Regions from separate parts of the Streptomyces sp. NPDC107575 genome, predicted to be linked through region 1. Evidence: predicted binding sites of a transcription regulator. Region 1 holds the regulator's gene; each other region holds the start of a gene.
The links. Region 1 encodes HrcA, which represses chaperone genes, less so after heat shock. Its sites were predicted from a motif close to TTNGCACTCNGNNNNNCNGAGTGCNAA; they were not measured.

Region 1 (4,240 bases):
GGGTGCCGAATCGACCCGGGCCCCGTCCGCACACGTCACGGGGCTCCGCCCCGGACCCCGCGCCTCAATCGCCGGCGGGGCTTATTTGAAGCCCCTGCGGCGATTGAGCAGCGGGGTCCGGGGCGGAGCCCCGAGGCCGTGACGCCGGTGCGGCGATCAGCGACCGTTGAACGCGTCCTTCAGGCGGGAGAAAAGACCCTGCTGGCCCGGCTGGAACTGGCCCGTGGGCCGCTCCTCGCCGCGCAGCTTGGCCAGCTCGCGCAGCACCCGCTCCTGCTCCGGGTCCAACTTCTGCGGCGTCATGACCTCGACATGCACGATGAGGTCACCACGACCGCCGCCCCGCAGATGCGTGACACCGCGCCCGTGCAGCGGAACCGACTGGCCGGACTGGGTGCCGGGCCGGATGTCGATCTCCTCCGTGCCGTCGAGCGTCTCCAGCGGCACCTTCGTGCCGAGGGCCGCCGCCGTCATCGGGATGGTGACGGTGCAGTGCAGATCGTCGCCGCGCCGCTGGAACGTCGGGTGCGGCAGCTCGTGGATCTCCACGTACAGGTCACCGGCGGGGCCGCCACCGGGGCCGACCTCGCCCTCGCCCGCGAGCTGGATCCGCGTGCCGTTGTCCACACCGGCCGGGATCTTCACCGTGAGCGTGCGACGGGACCGGATCCGGCCGTCGCCCGCGCACTCGGGGCACGGCGTCGGGACGACCGTGCCGAAGCCCTGACACTGCGGGCACGGCCGCGAGGTCATGACCTGGCCGAGGAAGGACCGCGTCACCTGCGAGACCTCGCCGCGCCCGCGACACATGTCGCAGGTCTGCGCCGAGGTGCCGGGCGCGGCGCCCTCACCGCTGCAGGTCGTGCAGACCACAGCCGTGTCGACCTGAATGTCCTTGGTGGTGCCGAAGGCCGCCTCGTCCAGCTCGACCTCGAGCCGGATCATGGCGTCCTGACCACGGCGCGTGCGGGACCGGGGCCCCCGCTGCGACGCCGTGCCGAAGAAGGCATCCATGATGTCCGAGAAGTTCCCGAACCCGCCGGCGCCGAAGCCACCGGCCCCGCCGCCTCCGCCGGCCTGCGACAGGGGGTCGCCCCCGAGGTCGTAGACCTGCTTCTTCTGCGGGTCGGAGAGCACCTCGTAGGCGGCGTTGATCTCCTTGAAGCGCTCCTGAGTCTTCGGGTCCGGATTCACGTCCGGGTGAAGCTCACGCGCCAGCCTTCGGAAGGCCTTCTTGATTTCGTCCTGGGAAGCGTCGCGGCGCACGCCGAGTACGGCGTAGTAGTCCGTGGCCACTTACGACTCCGCCAGGATCTGTCCGACGTAACGTGCCACTGCGCGTACTGCTCCCATCGTTCCCGGGTAATCCATGCGGGTCGGGCCGACCACGCCGAGCTTGGCCACTGCCTCGCCGCCCGAACCGTAGCCGACCGACACGACGGACGTGGAGTTGAGTCCCTCATGGGCGTTCTCGTGACCGATCCGTACGGCCATGCCCGAATCTCCCAGCTCGCCAAGGAGCTTGAGGAGCACGACCTGCTCCTCCAAGGCTTCCAGAACGGGCCGGATGGTGAGGGGAAAATCATGTCCGAAGCGAGTGAGATTGGCGGTACCGCCGATCATCAGCCGCTCCTCGGTCTCCTCGACGAGTGTCTCCAGAAGCGTGGAGAGCACCGTGGAGACCGTGCCCCGGTCCTCCTGCTCGAAGGCCTCGGGCAGGTCCTGCACCAGCTGCGGCACGTCGGCGAACCTGCGGCCCGCGACACGGCTGTTCAGCCGGGCCCGCAGGTCCGCGAGGGAGGTCTCGCCGAACGGCGCCGGGCAGTCGATCATCCGCTGCTCCACGCGCCCGGTGTCCGTGATCAGTACGAGCATCAGACGGGCGGGCGCGAGCGACAGCAGCTCGACATGGCGCACGGTGGACCGGGTCAGGGACGGGTACTGGACGATCGCCACCTGCCGCGTGAGCTGCGCGAGCAGCCGCACGGTGCGTCCGACGACGTCGTCGAGATCGACGGCGCCGTCCAGGAAGTTCTGGATGGCGCGCCGCTCGGGCGCGGCCATCGGCTTCACGGCGGTGAGCTTGTCGACGAACAGGCGGTAGCCCTTGTCGGTGGGGATGCGCCCGGCACTGGTGTGCGGCTGGGCGATGAATCCCTCGTCCTCCAGGGCAGCCATGTCGTTGCGCACGGTCGCCGGCGAGACCCCGAGCTTGTGCCGCTCGGTGAGCGCCTTGGAGCCGACGGGCTCCTCGGTGCCGACGTAGTCCTGGACGATGGCGCGCAGCACTTCGAGCCTGCGTTCATTGAGCATCGGCGCACACCTCCAGAAACAGCCGTTGCGTTCGTCGCTTGCGATCTTCCTGCTTTGGCACTCCCTGTCGGCGAGTGCCAATCGTCCCCGGCTCAGTGTACGGCCGGTGGGTACGGGCCCGGCAAGGGCGCTAGCGTCGAGGTATGGAGCTTGCGCATCGGATCGACTGGGCCTCGGCGGGCTGGGAGGGGCTGGCGCCGAACGTGGGGCGGGTGCGGTTGCCCGGATGGGACTGCACGACCGGTCTCGTGGTCGGTGAAGACGCGGCGCTCTTGATCGACACGGGATCCTCACTCCGTGAAGGGGCCCGGCTGCGCGCCGACGCCCGCGCGCTCCTCGGGCCGCACCGGAGAGTGACGCATGTCGCGCTGACCCACCCCCATTTCGACCATGTGCTCGGCACCGCCGCGTTCGCGGGGGTCGAGGTGTACGGGGCGGTGGGCGTCGACGTCCTCTTCGAGCACGGTGCCGAGGGGCTGCGCGCCGACGCCGTGCGGCACGGGGTCGCCCCGGAGGAGGCGGCCGAGGCGGTCGACATCCTCGTCACGCCGCCGCACCGGGTGTGCGGCGAGTGGACGCTCGACCTGGGTGGCCTGACGGTGCTGCTGGCGAACATCGGTCCCGCGCACAGCGGCCACGACCTGGCGGTGCTGGTTCCTGGTACGCCGGAGATCGTCTTCTGCGGCGACCTGGTGGAGGAGTCCGGCGAACCGCAGGCGGGGCCGGACGCGGCTCCCCACCACTGGCCGGCGGCGCTCGACCGGCTCCTCGACCTCGGTGGCGAGGACGCGGTGTACGTGCCGGGGCACGGTTCGGTGGTGAATGCGGAGTTCGTCCGCGCGCAACGTGCCACATTGGCGACGCGTTTCGGCGTGTCGTAGCCGGGGACCTGGGACTTCTCTTATCGTCCCTCGAATGCGCCAGTACTCTGCCGACCTGACTCCCCCGTGGAAGCGGAACAAGCCGACCCCCGAGGTGCCGGCCGAACCGGACCTCGTCGTCGAGGAGGTCACCACGGGGTTCTGCGGAGCGGTGATCCGGGTGGAGAAGACGGCGCAGGGGCCGACGGTCACCCTGGAGGACCGCTTCGGCAAGCTCCGCGTGTTCCCGATGGAGCCGCGCGGCTTCATGATCGACGGCAAGGTCGTCACCCTCGTACGTCCCTCTGCGCCCGCCCCGACGCGACCGGCCCGCAGCGCGTCCGGTTCGGTGGCGGTGCCCGGTGCCCGCGCCCGGGTGGCCCGCGCGGGCCGCATCTACGTGGAGGGCAAGCACGACGCCGAGCTCATCGAGCGGGTCTGGGGCCACGACCTGCGCATCGAGGGCGTGGCGGTGGAGTTCCTCGAGGGCGTCGACGACCTCCCCGCGGTCGTCTCCGAGTTCGCGCCGGGGCCGGACGCGCGGCTCGGGGTGCTGGTGGACCACCTGGTGCAGGGCTCGAAGGAGTGGCGGATCGCCCAGTCGGTGACGAGTGAGCACGCGCTGGTCGTGGGTCACCCGTACATCGACATCTGGGAGGCGGTGAAGCCCTCGTCGGTGGGCATCGAGGCGTGGCCCCGCGTCCCGCGCGGGCAGGACTGGAAGACGGGGGTGTGCCGGGCGCTCGGCTGGCGGGTGGCGAACACGGGGGAGGCGTGGCAGCACATCCTGTCGCGGGTCCACTCCTACAAGGACCTGGAACCGGCGCTCCTGGGCCGCGTCGAAGAACTGATCGACTTCGTGACGGCCCCGGCGTAAGCCACCGCCGCACCGGCGTTGCACCCTGGGGCTCCGCCCCAGACCCCGCGCCTCAATCGCCGGCGGGGCTTGATTTGTCGGCACTGACCGACGCCGTACCGCCTTGGGCAATCTGCCGCCTTGGGCGGCAGGGTGGGCAAGGCGGCGCACGGTGCCGCGCAACAGGTACTACGGGCGCCGACCCCGGCAC
Region 2 (4,240 bases), on a different contig from region 1:
TGGAGCAGGGCAAGGTCGTCATGGCCGGTGTCTACGGCGGTGACCTCGTCGCCATCGAGGGCAACTACGACGACGTGAACCGCTTCTGCTCCGAGCTCATCGGCGACCCGCTGGGCGAGGGCTGGGGCTTCGTGAACGTGAACCTGCGCCCGTACTACGGCGAGGGTTCAAAGACGCTCGCGTACGAGATCTGCGAGCAGCTCGGCTGGCAGCTGCCCGACCAGCTGGTCATCCCGATCGCGTCCGGCTCCCAGTTCACGAAGATCGACAAGGGGCTCAAGGAGCTGATCAAGCTCGGCCTCGTCGAGGACAAGCCGTACAAGCTCTTCGGCGCCCAGGCCGAGGGCTGCTCCCCGGTCTCCGTCGCCTACAAGGGCGGCCACGACGTGGTCCGCCCGCAGAAGCCGACGACCATCGCCAAGTCCCTCGCCATCGGCAACCCCGCCGACGGCCCGTACGTCCTCGACATCGCGCGCCGCACCGGCGGCGCCGTGGAGGACGTGAACGACGAGCAGGTCGTCGACGCGATCAAGCTGCTCGCGCGCACGGAGGGCATCTTCGCGGAGACGGCCGGCGGTGTGACCCTGGGCGTCACGAAGAAGCTCATCGAGGCGGGCCAGATCGACCCGTCGCTCACCACGGTGGTCCTGAACACGGGCGACGGGCTCAAGACCCTCGACGCGGTCGCCGAGTCCTCGCAGGCCACCGCCACCATCCGGCCGAGCCTGGACGCGTTCCGCGACGCCGGTCTCGCCGCCGACCACTGAGCCCAGCCGATCACTGAGCCAACCGAACTTGTAGCACCGGGAGTCACCGCATGAGCGTCAACGTTCGCATCCCCACCATCCTGCGCACCTACACCGGCGGCCAGGCCGAGGTCGCCGCCGAGGGCGCGACCCTCGCCGATGTCATCGCCGACCTCGAGAAGAACCACACCGGCATCGCCGCCCGCGTCCTCGACGACCAGGGCAAGCTGCGCCGCTTCGTGAACGTCTACGTGAACGACGACGACGTCCGCTTCGAGCAGGGCCTGGAGACGGCGACGCCGGACGGCGCCGGGGTCTCGATCATTCCCGCCGTCGCGGGCGGCTGATCTTTTGTAGGTCTACACAGAGTTATCCGAATTGCCCCCTCCGCGAGAGAAGCGGAGGGGGCAATTCTGCATGGTTGAGCGCGGTACAGTTGGGGAAGCTGCTGCGTTTCCGCGAGCGGTGCATGACGGGCGCATATGAGTTCTCGCCCGTCGCCCGACAAGAAGCAGCCAAAGTGCCCAGCCCTTTCGGGCCTTTTACGGCATTTACGCGGCCCGACTTGCCCGGGGATCCGGTGAGTTGGCCCGGTTTCCCCGATCTGGCGTGCCCAGAATTCTCGTCCGATTGACCTGTTGCAGACGGCAGTTGGGCAGATACATTCAGCCGCGGTCGACGCGTTCCGGCGCACACCCCCATATCCCATGGGGCGTGAGGTCTGACCCGGGTCCGCGAAGTGCGGTCCTGCGCAAGGGCCAGTAATAGGGGAGTTAGGCATGGCTCAGGGCACCGTCAAGTGGTTCAACGCGGAGAAGGGGTACGGCTTCATCGCGGTCGACGGTGGTGCGGATGTTTTCGTCCACTACAGCGCGATTCAGATGGACGGCTACCGCACCCTCGAGGAGGGGCAGCGGGTCGAGTTCGAGATCTCGCAGGGCCAGAAGGGGCCGCAGGCCGACATGGTCCGCGTGGCCGCCGGCTGAACGCGCGCGTCAGACTGCAAGCTTGTACGTCGCACGTCATGGAGGGCTCGTCTCCCGGTTGACCGGGGGCGGGCCCTTCGTGCTGCCCCGGTGGCGTTCGCGTTCAGGAGAGCACCTTGCACTCGCAGGGGTCGAGTGCTAATCATTGGGCTTAGCACTCTCCGAGTGAGAGTGACAAAACTTGGATCGGGTCGGTGAGGTCCGCAGGCCGGGTGGGGCAAGGAACCACAAGGCGCGCAGGCCGTCCGTCGCGGGCACCAGCACGGTCCTTTTGCGTTAGCCACCCCGTCCGGGAGGACCACTTCACATGGCCAAGATCATCGCGTTCGACGAGGAGGCACGGCGCGGCCTCGAGCGCGGCATGAACCAGCTCGCCGACGCCGTCAAGGTGACCCTGGGCCCCAAGGGTCGCAACGTCGTCCTCGAGAAGAAGTGGGGCGCCCCCACGATCACCAACGATGGTGTGTCCATCGCCAAGGAGATCGAGCTCGAGGACCCGTACGAGAAGATCGGCGCCGAGCTGGTCAAGGAGGTCGCGAAGAAGACGGACGACGTCGCCGGTGACGGCACGACGACCGCGACCGTCCTGGCCCAGGCGCTCGTTCGCGAAGGCCTTCGCAACGTAGCCGCCGGCGCCAACCCGATGGCCCTCAAGCGCGGCATCGAGCGCGCCACCGAGGCCGTCTCCGCCGCCCTCCTCGAGCAGGCCAAGGAGGTGGAGACCAAGGAGCAGATCGCCTCCACCGCCTCCATCTCGGCCGCCGACACCCAGATCGGCGAGCTCATCGCCGAGGCCATGGACAAGGTCGGCAAGGAAGGCGTCATCACGGTCGAGGAGTCCCAGACCTTCGGTCTGGAGCTCGAGCTCACCGAGGGCATGCGCTTCGACAAGGGCTACATCTCGGCGTACTTCGCCACCGACATGGAGCGTATGGAGGCCTCGCTCGAGGACCCGTACATCCTGATCGTCAACTCGAAGATCGGCAACGTGAAGGACCTCCTTCCGCTGCTCGAGAAGGTCATGCAGTCCGGCAAGCCGCTGCTGATCATCGCCGAGGACGTCGAGGGCGAGGCCCTGTCGACCCTGGTCGTCAACAAGATCCGTGGCACCTTCAAGTCCGTCGCCGTCAAGGCCCCGGGCTTCGGTGACCGCCGCAAGGCCATGCTCGGCGACATCGCCATCCTCACGGGCGGCACGGTCATCTCCGAGGAGGTCGGCCTCAAGCTCGAGAACGCCGGTCTCGACCTGCTCGGCCGCGCCCGCAAGGTCGTCATCACCAAGGACGAGACGACGATCGTCGACGGCGCCGGTGAGAGCGACCAGGTCCAGGGTCGCGTCAACCAGATCCGTGCCGAGATCGAGAACAGCGACTCGGACTACGACCGCGAGAAGCTCCAGGAGCGCCTCGCCAAGCTCGCCGGCGGCGTGGCCGTCATCAAGGCGGGCGCGGCCACCGAGGTCGAGCTCAAGGAGCGCAAGCACCGCATCGAGGACGCCGTTCGCAACGCGAAGGCGGCCGTCGAGGAGGGCATCGTCGCCGGTGGTGGCGTGGCCCTGCTGCAGGCCTCCGCGGTCTTCGACAAGCTGGAGCTCGAGGGTGACGAGGCGACCGGCGCCAACGCCGTGAAGCTCGCGCTCGAGGCCCCGCTCAAGCAGATCGCCGTCAACGGTGGTCTCGAGGGTGGCGTCGTCGTGGAGAAGGTGCGCAACCTGACCGTCGGTCACGGTCTGAACGCCGCGACGGGTGACTACGTCGACATGATCGCCGAGGGCATCATCGACCCGGCGAAGGTCACGCGCTCCGCGCTGCAGAACGCCGCGTCCATCGCCGCGCTCTTCCTCACCACCGAGGCCGTCATCGCCGACAAGCCGGAGAAGGCGGGCGCTGCGCCGGCCGGTGGCGGCATGCCGGGCGGTGACATGGACTTCTGAGCCGCTCGCGGTTCAGCCCGTCCGTAACCCCGAGGGCGGCACCGACTCTTCGCGAGTCGGTGCCGCCCTCGGGCGTTTTTCGTTGCGCCCCCCCCGCACGGGGCTCCGCCCCGGACCCCGCTGCTCAATCGCCGCAGGGGCTTGAAAAATCAAGCCCCTGCGGCGAGTGGGTAAAATCCAGCCCCGCCGGCGCTTGAGGCGCGGGGTCCGGGGCGGAGCCCCGTGCGGGGGGCGTCTACGCGGCGTTCTCCTGGAAGGACTTCCAGGTGTCGCGCCCCGCGCGCCCCGCGCTGGTGGCGGCGGCCTGCGCCTGGTGGAGGGCGCGGGAGGCGAGCTCGGACGGGGGAACCTCCCAGGTTCCGGTCCAGCTGCGGCCCGCGCGGGCCAGTTCGTAGACGAGGACGCCGACCCCGGCCATCGCCGTGAGTGTGCCGACCCCGGTGAGCGCGGCCCCCGCGGTCAGCCGGCGCCGGTCCGGGCGGAACTCGGTCCAGGAGATCTTCGAAAGGGTGCTGTCAGCCATGGGCCCAGCATGGGGCAGGCCCGTGGAGGCCGCATGTTCAGCGCCCTCGTCC
Region 3 (4,240 bases), on a different contig from region 1:
CGCGGGCCCTCCTCGGCGGCATCACGTCCCGCACGGGCCGCAAGTACGGTCCGCAGTAACGCTCCTACCCCCTTGCAAGGCAAACGCCGAGGCCCGGCCCCCCGCGACGGGGAGCCGGGCCTCGGTCGCTTCTGGCGAAGCGAAGTGGAGCGGGTCAGTGCGAGTGACCGTGCCCGTGGCCGGCGGCCTCGGGCTCCTCCTCCGCCGGCTTCTCGACGACCAGGGTCTCGGTCGTGAGCAGCAGGGAGGCGATGGACGCGGCGTTCTCCAGGGCGGAGCGCGTGACCTTGACCGGGTCGATGACGCCGGCCTTGACCAGGTCGACGTACTCGCCGGTCGCGGCGTTGTAGCCGTTGCCCTTGTCGAGGTCCTTGACCTTGGAGACGATCACGTAGCCCTCCTGGCCGGCGTTCTCGCCGATCCAGCGGAGCGGCTCGACGACGGCGCGGCGGACCACGGCGACACCGGTGGCCTCGTCGCCGTCCTTGCCGAGCGAACCGTCGAGCACCTTGGAGGCGTGCACCAGGGCGGAGCCACCACCGGAGACGATGCCCTCCTCGACCGCGGCGCGGGTCGCGGAGATGGCGTCCTCCAGACGGTGCTTCTTCTCCTTGAGCTCGACCTCGGTCGCGGCACCGACGCGGATGACGCAGACGCCGCCGGCCAGCTTGGCCAGGCGCTCCTGCAGCTTCTCGCGGTCCCAGTCCGAGTCCGTGTTCTCGATCTCGGCCTTGATCTGCGCGACGCGGCCCTGGACGTCCTCGGACTTGCCGCCACCGTCGACGATGGTGGTGTCGTCCTTGGTGATCGTCACGCGGCGCGCGGTGCCCAGCACCTCGAGACCGGCCTGGTCGAGCTTGAGGCCGACCTCCTCGGCGATGACGGTGGCACCGGTGAGGGTGGCCATGTCCTGCAGCATCGCCTTGCGGCGGTCACCGAAGCCGGGGGCCTTGACCGCGACGGCGTTGAACGTGCCGCGGATCTTGTTCACGACCAGGGTCGACAGGGCCTCGCCCTCGACGTCCTCGGCGATGATCAGGAGCGGCTTGGAACCACCGTTCTGGATGACCTTCTCCAGGAGCGGGAGCATGTCCTGGATCGAGCCGATCTTGCCCTGGTGGATCAGGATGTACGGGTCGTCGAGGACAGCCTCCATACGCTCCTGGTCGGTGACGAAGTACGGGGACAGGTAGCCCTTGTCGAAGGCCATGCCCTCGGTGAAGTCGAGCTCCAGGCCGAAGGTGTTGGACTCCTCGACGGTGATGACACCGTCCTTGCCGACCTTGTCCATCGCCTCGGCGATGAGCTCGCCGACCTGGTTGTCCTGGGCGGACAGACCGGCGACGGCGGCGATGTCGGACTTCTCGTCGATCGGGCGGGCGGTCGCGAGGAGGTCCTCGGACACGGCCTTGACCGCGGCGTCGATGCCCTTCTTCAGGGCGGCGGGGGAGGCACCGGCGGCGACGTTGCGCAGGCCTTCCTTGACCAGGGCCTGGGCGAGCACGGTGGCGGTGGTCGTACCGTCACCCGCGATGTCGTTGGTCTTGGTCGCCACCTCCTTCACCAGCTGCGCGCCGAGGTTCTCGTACGGGTCCTCGACCTCGACCTCACGGGCGATCGTGACGCCGTCGTTGGTGATGGTGGGGGCGCCGAACTTCTTGTCGATGACGACGTTGCGACCCTTGGGGCCGATCGTCACCTTGACCGTGTCGGCAAGCTTGTTGACGCCGCGCTCGAGGGCGCGACGGGCGTCCTCGTCGAACTTCAGGATCTTCGCCATGGAGCTGAGTCAGTCCTCTCGAAAAAGCGAACCGCGCCCCTCGCACCCGGCATTATCAGCGGGGGCCAGGGGCGCGGTTCAAAGCATTCTGCTTCAGTGAAGCTGGGAAAGCTTGGGTGAATTACTTCTCGACGATCGCGAGCACGTCGCGAGCCGAGAGGACGAGGTACTCGTCGCCGTTGTACTTCACCTCGGTGCCGCCGTACTTGCTGTAGAGCACGACATCGCCGACCTTGACGTCGAGCGGAAGGCGCTCGCCGTTCTCGAAGCGGCCGGGACCCACGGCGAGGACGGCGCCCTCCTGGGGCTTCTCCTTCGCGGTGTCCGGAATGACCAGGCCAGAGGCCGTGGTCTGCTCGGCGTCGAGCGGCTGGACCACAATGCGGTCCTCGAGCGGCTTGATGGCAACCTTGGAGCTGGAGGTCGTCACGATCCGGTCTCCCCCTTCGGAGATCTCACGGGGTTAACAGTCTGGGGTGGCGACCAGGTGGATCCGTCGTCGCGGGTGCCGGACCTGCCCGTCGCTGTTGGCACTCTCCACTGGTGAGTGCCAGAGCCGAGACTATGACCGCGATTAGCACTCGGTCAAGCGGACTGCTAATCGACGGCAGATCTTCGCCCCGGTCTTCGCTCCGGTCCTCGCTCCGGTCCTCGCTCCGGCTCGGCTCACAGATAGTCCTCCAGGGCCGCCACCTCGTACCCCTCGGCCGCGATGCGGCGCAGCAGGCGCGGGGTCGTCTCCGCCGTGGCCCCGAGGATGTCCCCGGGTCGCAGCGGGCCGCCCTCAGGCGCGCGCCACAGGACGATCGCGTCGACGCCGCACTCGGCCGCCGCCTGGAGCGTGTTCCCGTCGTACGCGCCCCGGGGCGGGTGGAGCAGTCGCGGGGCCGCCCCGAAGCGGGCCCGCACGCGGTCGCGCTGGCCGCAGATCTCGGCGTGCTGCTCCACGTATCCGAGACCGGGCAGCAGGGGCCTGGTGAGGGTGCGGTTCTGCACCCGGGCGCCCAGCGAGCCGAGTTCACCGAGGCCGTCCCCGCCGGGGCCCGCGAGGAACAGCGAGACCGGGAGGCGCCGGTCGCGGATCAGGTCGGCGAAACGGGGGTCACGTCCTGCCCCGTCCTCGTACGCGAGGAAGACCACCTTGTCGCCGGTCGGGACGCGGGAGACGACCGGCGGGACCGCCGCCCCGGCGCCCGGCGCGGGACGCGGCGGCGGGGCGGCCTCCCGCGCGCACCCGGCGAGCAGCACGGCGGCCAGGGCGCAGGCGGACAGCCGCGCCCACGGCCCGCGCGGTGTCACAGGTAGTCCTCCAGGCGCGCCACCGCGTACCCCCTGTCGGTGAGGTACTTCATGAGGTTGCGGATCATGTCGGGCATCGTGCCCTTCCAGTCCTTCCGGCCCCGGAAGTGCGTGAGCAGGATGTCGCCCGGATGGATGCTGCGGTCCCACTCGCGGTAGTCCATGCGGTCCACGAACGCCTCGGCGTTCCAGATCGGGGCGTACTCGATGCCGCAGGCCTTGGCGGCGCGCAGGGTGTCCCGGTTGTAGTCGCCGAAGGGCGGGCGGAAGAGCGTGGGCCGCTTGCCGTACTTCTTCTCGATGACGTCCTGCATCCCGCAGATCTCCTGCTTCTGCCGCGCGTACGAAAGCCCGGGCAGGAACGGGTGGTGGAGCGTGTGGTTGTTGAGGGTGACGCCGCGGGCCTGCATCTTCTTGAAGTAGCCGTACCGCGGCCTGACCTCGGCGTCGGTCAGGAAGGCCGTGTACGGGATCCGCAGCTCGCTCATCATCTTCAGGAACCGCGGGTCCTTCTCGGCGCCGTCGTCGATGGTGAGGAAGACGACCTTGTCCTTGGTCGGGATCGTCGTGAAGACGGGCGGCAGGCCGAGCTTCTTCTGGCCGTCGACCTCGAAGCCCTTGCGGGGCTCGATGGCCGGCTTCTTCGCGGGCGGGGGCGGAGCGGTCAGCGGTACGTCGGCGAGGCCCCAGCGCTTGCTCGCGGCGACGAGCGCGGCCCGCTGGGCGCGCAGCTTCGTCGCGTACGCGTCGAGGGCGCGGGCGGGGGCGCCCTGGAGGCCCTTGTGCGCCTGTTGGCCGGGGGCCGGTCGCGCGGGCTGGGTGTCGTCGCCGCCCGCGCATCCGGTGGCGAGGGCGGAGGCGGCGAGCAACGCGCCGAGGAAGCGGACGCCGAGAGCCCGGCCGGGGCTTCCACATCTCCTTCTGGCGAGCTTTCGGACACTTTCTTCGTTTTGTCGTACTAGTTGCATGGCGCCGGATCCTGGCAGCTCACGGGCCCGTTCCCGGGCCGACACCGCCGCCTGGCGTGCACCGTCGCCCGGCTGGCCCACAATGGGCCTGGTGAGCTCCTCCCTTTCGCCCGACGCCTTCTTCGCCCTCCTGTCCCCCGAGGGCCAGGCCCTGCTCGACGAACTCCGCGATCACGATCCGGCCCAGGAACTC

Region 2: groL (chaperonin GroEL) is a predicted target of HrcA. The motif match lies at 1,884-1,910, and genes of this name have one in related genera.
Region 3: groES (co-chaperone GroES) is a predicted target of HrcA. The motif match lies at 2,355-2,381, and genes of this name have one in related genera.

The regions. Positions count from the first base shown of each region.
Region 1 covers NZ_JBVKBG010000003.1:879,214-883,453, forward strand. Annotated here, with positions in the region: gene dnaJ (molecular chaperone DnaJ) at 157-1,296, opposite strand; gene hrcA (heat-inducible transcriptional repressor HrcA) at 1,297-2,313, opposite strand; gene ACZ7L4_RS17280 (MBL fold metallo-hydrolase) at 2,457-3,194, shown strand; gene ACZ7L4_RS17285 (DUF3097 domain-containing protein) at 3,229-4,050, shown strand.
Region 2 covers NZ_JBVKBG010000004.1:130,644-134,883, forward strand. Annotated here, with positions in the region: gene thrC (threonine synthase) at 1-767, shown strand, start outside; gene ACZ7L4_RS20150 (ubiquitin-like small modifier protein 1) at 818-1,093, shown strand; gene ACZ7L4_RS20155 (cold-shock protein) at 1,526-1,732, shown strand; gene groL (chaperonin GroEL) at 2,040-3,665, shown strand; gene ACZ7L4_RS20165 (hypothetical protein) at 3,901-4,188, opposite strand.
Region 3 covers NZ_JBVKBG010000004.1:464,459-468,698, reverse strand. Annotated here, with positions in the region: gene ACZ7L4_RS21825 (SDR family NAD(P)-dependent oxidoreductase) at 1-59, shown strand, start outside; gene groL (chaperonin GroEL) at 155-1,780, opposite strand; gene groES (co-chaperone GroES) at 1,902-2,210, opposite strand; gene ACZ7L4_RS21810 (polysaccharide deacetylase family protein) at 2,447-3,079, opposite strand; gene ACZ7L4_RS21805 (polysaccharide deacetylase family protein) at 3,076-4,047, opposite strand; gene ACZ7L4_RS21800 (THUMP-like domain-containing protein) at 4,130-4,240, shown strand, end outside.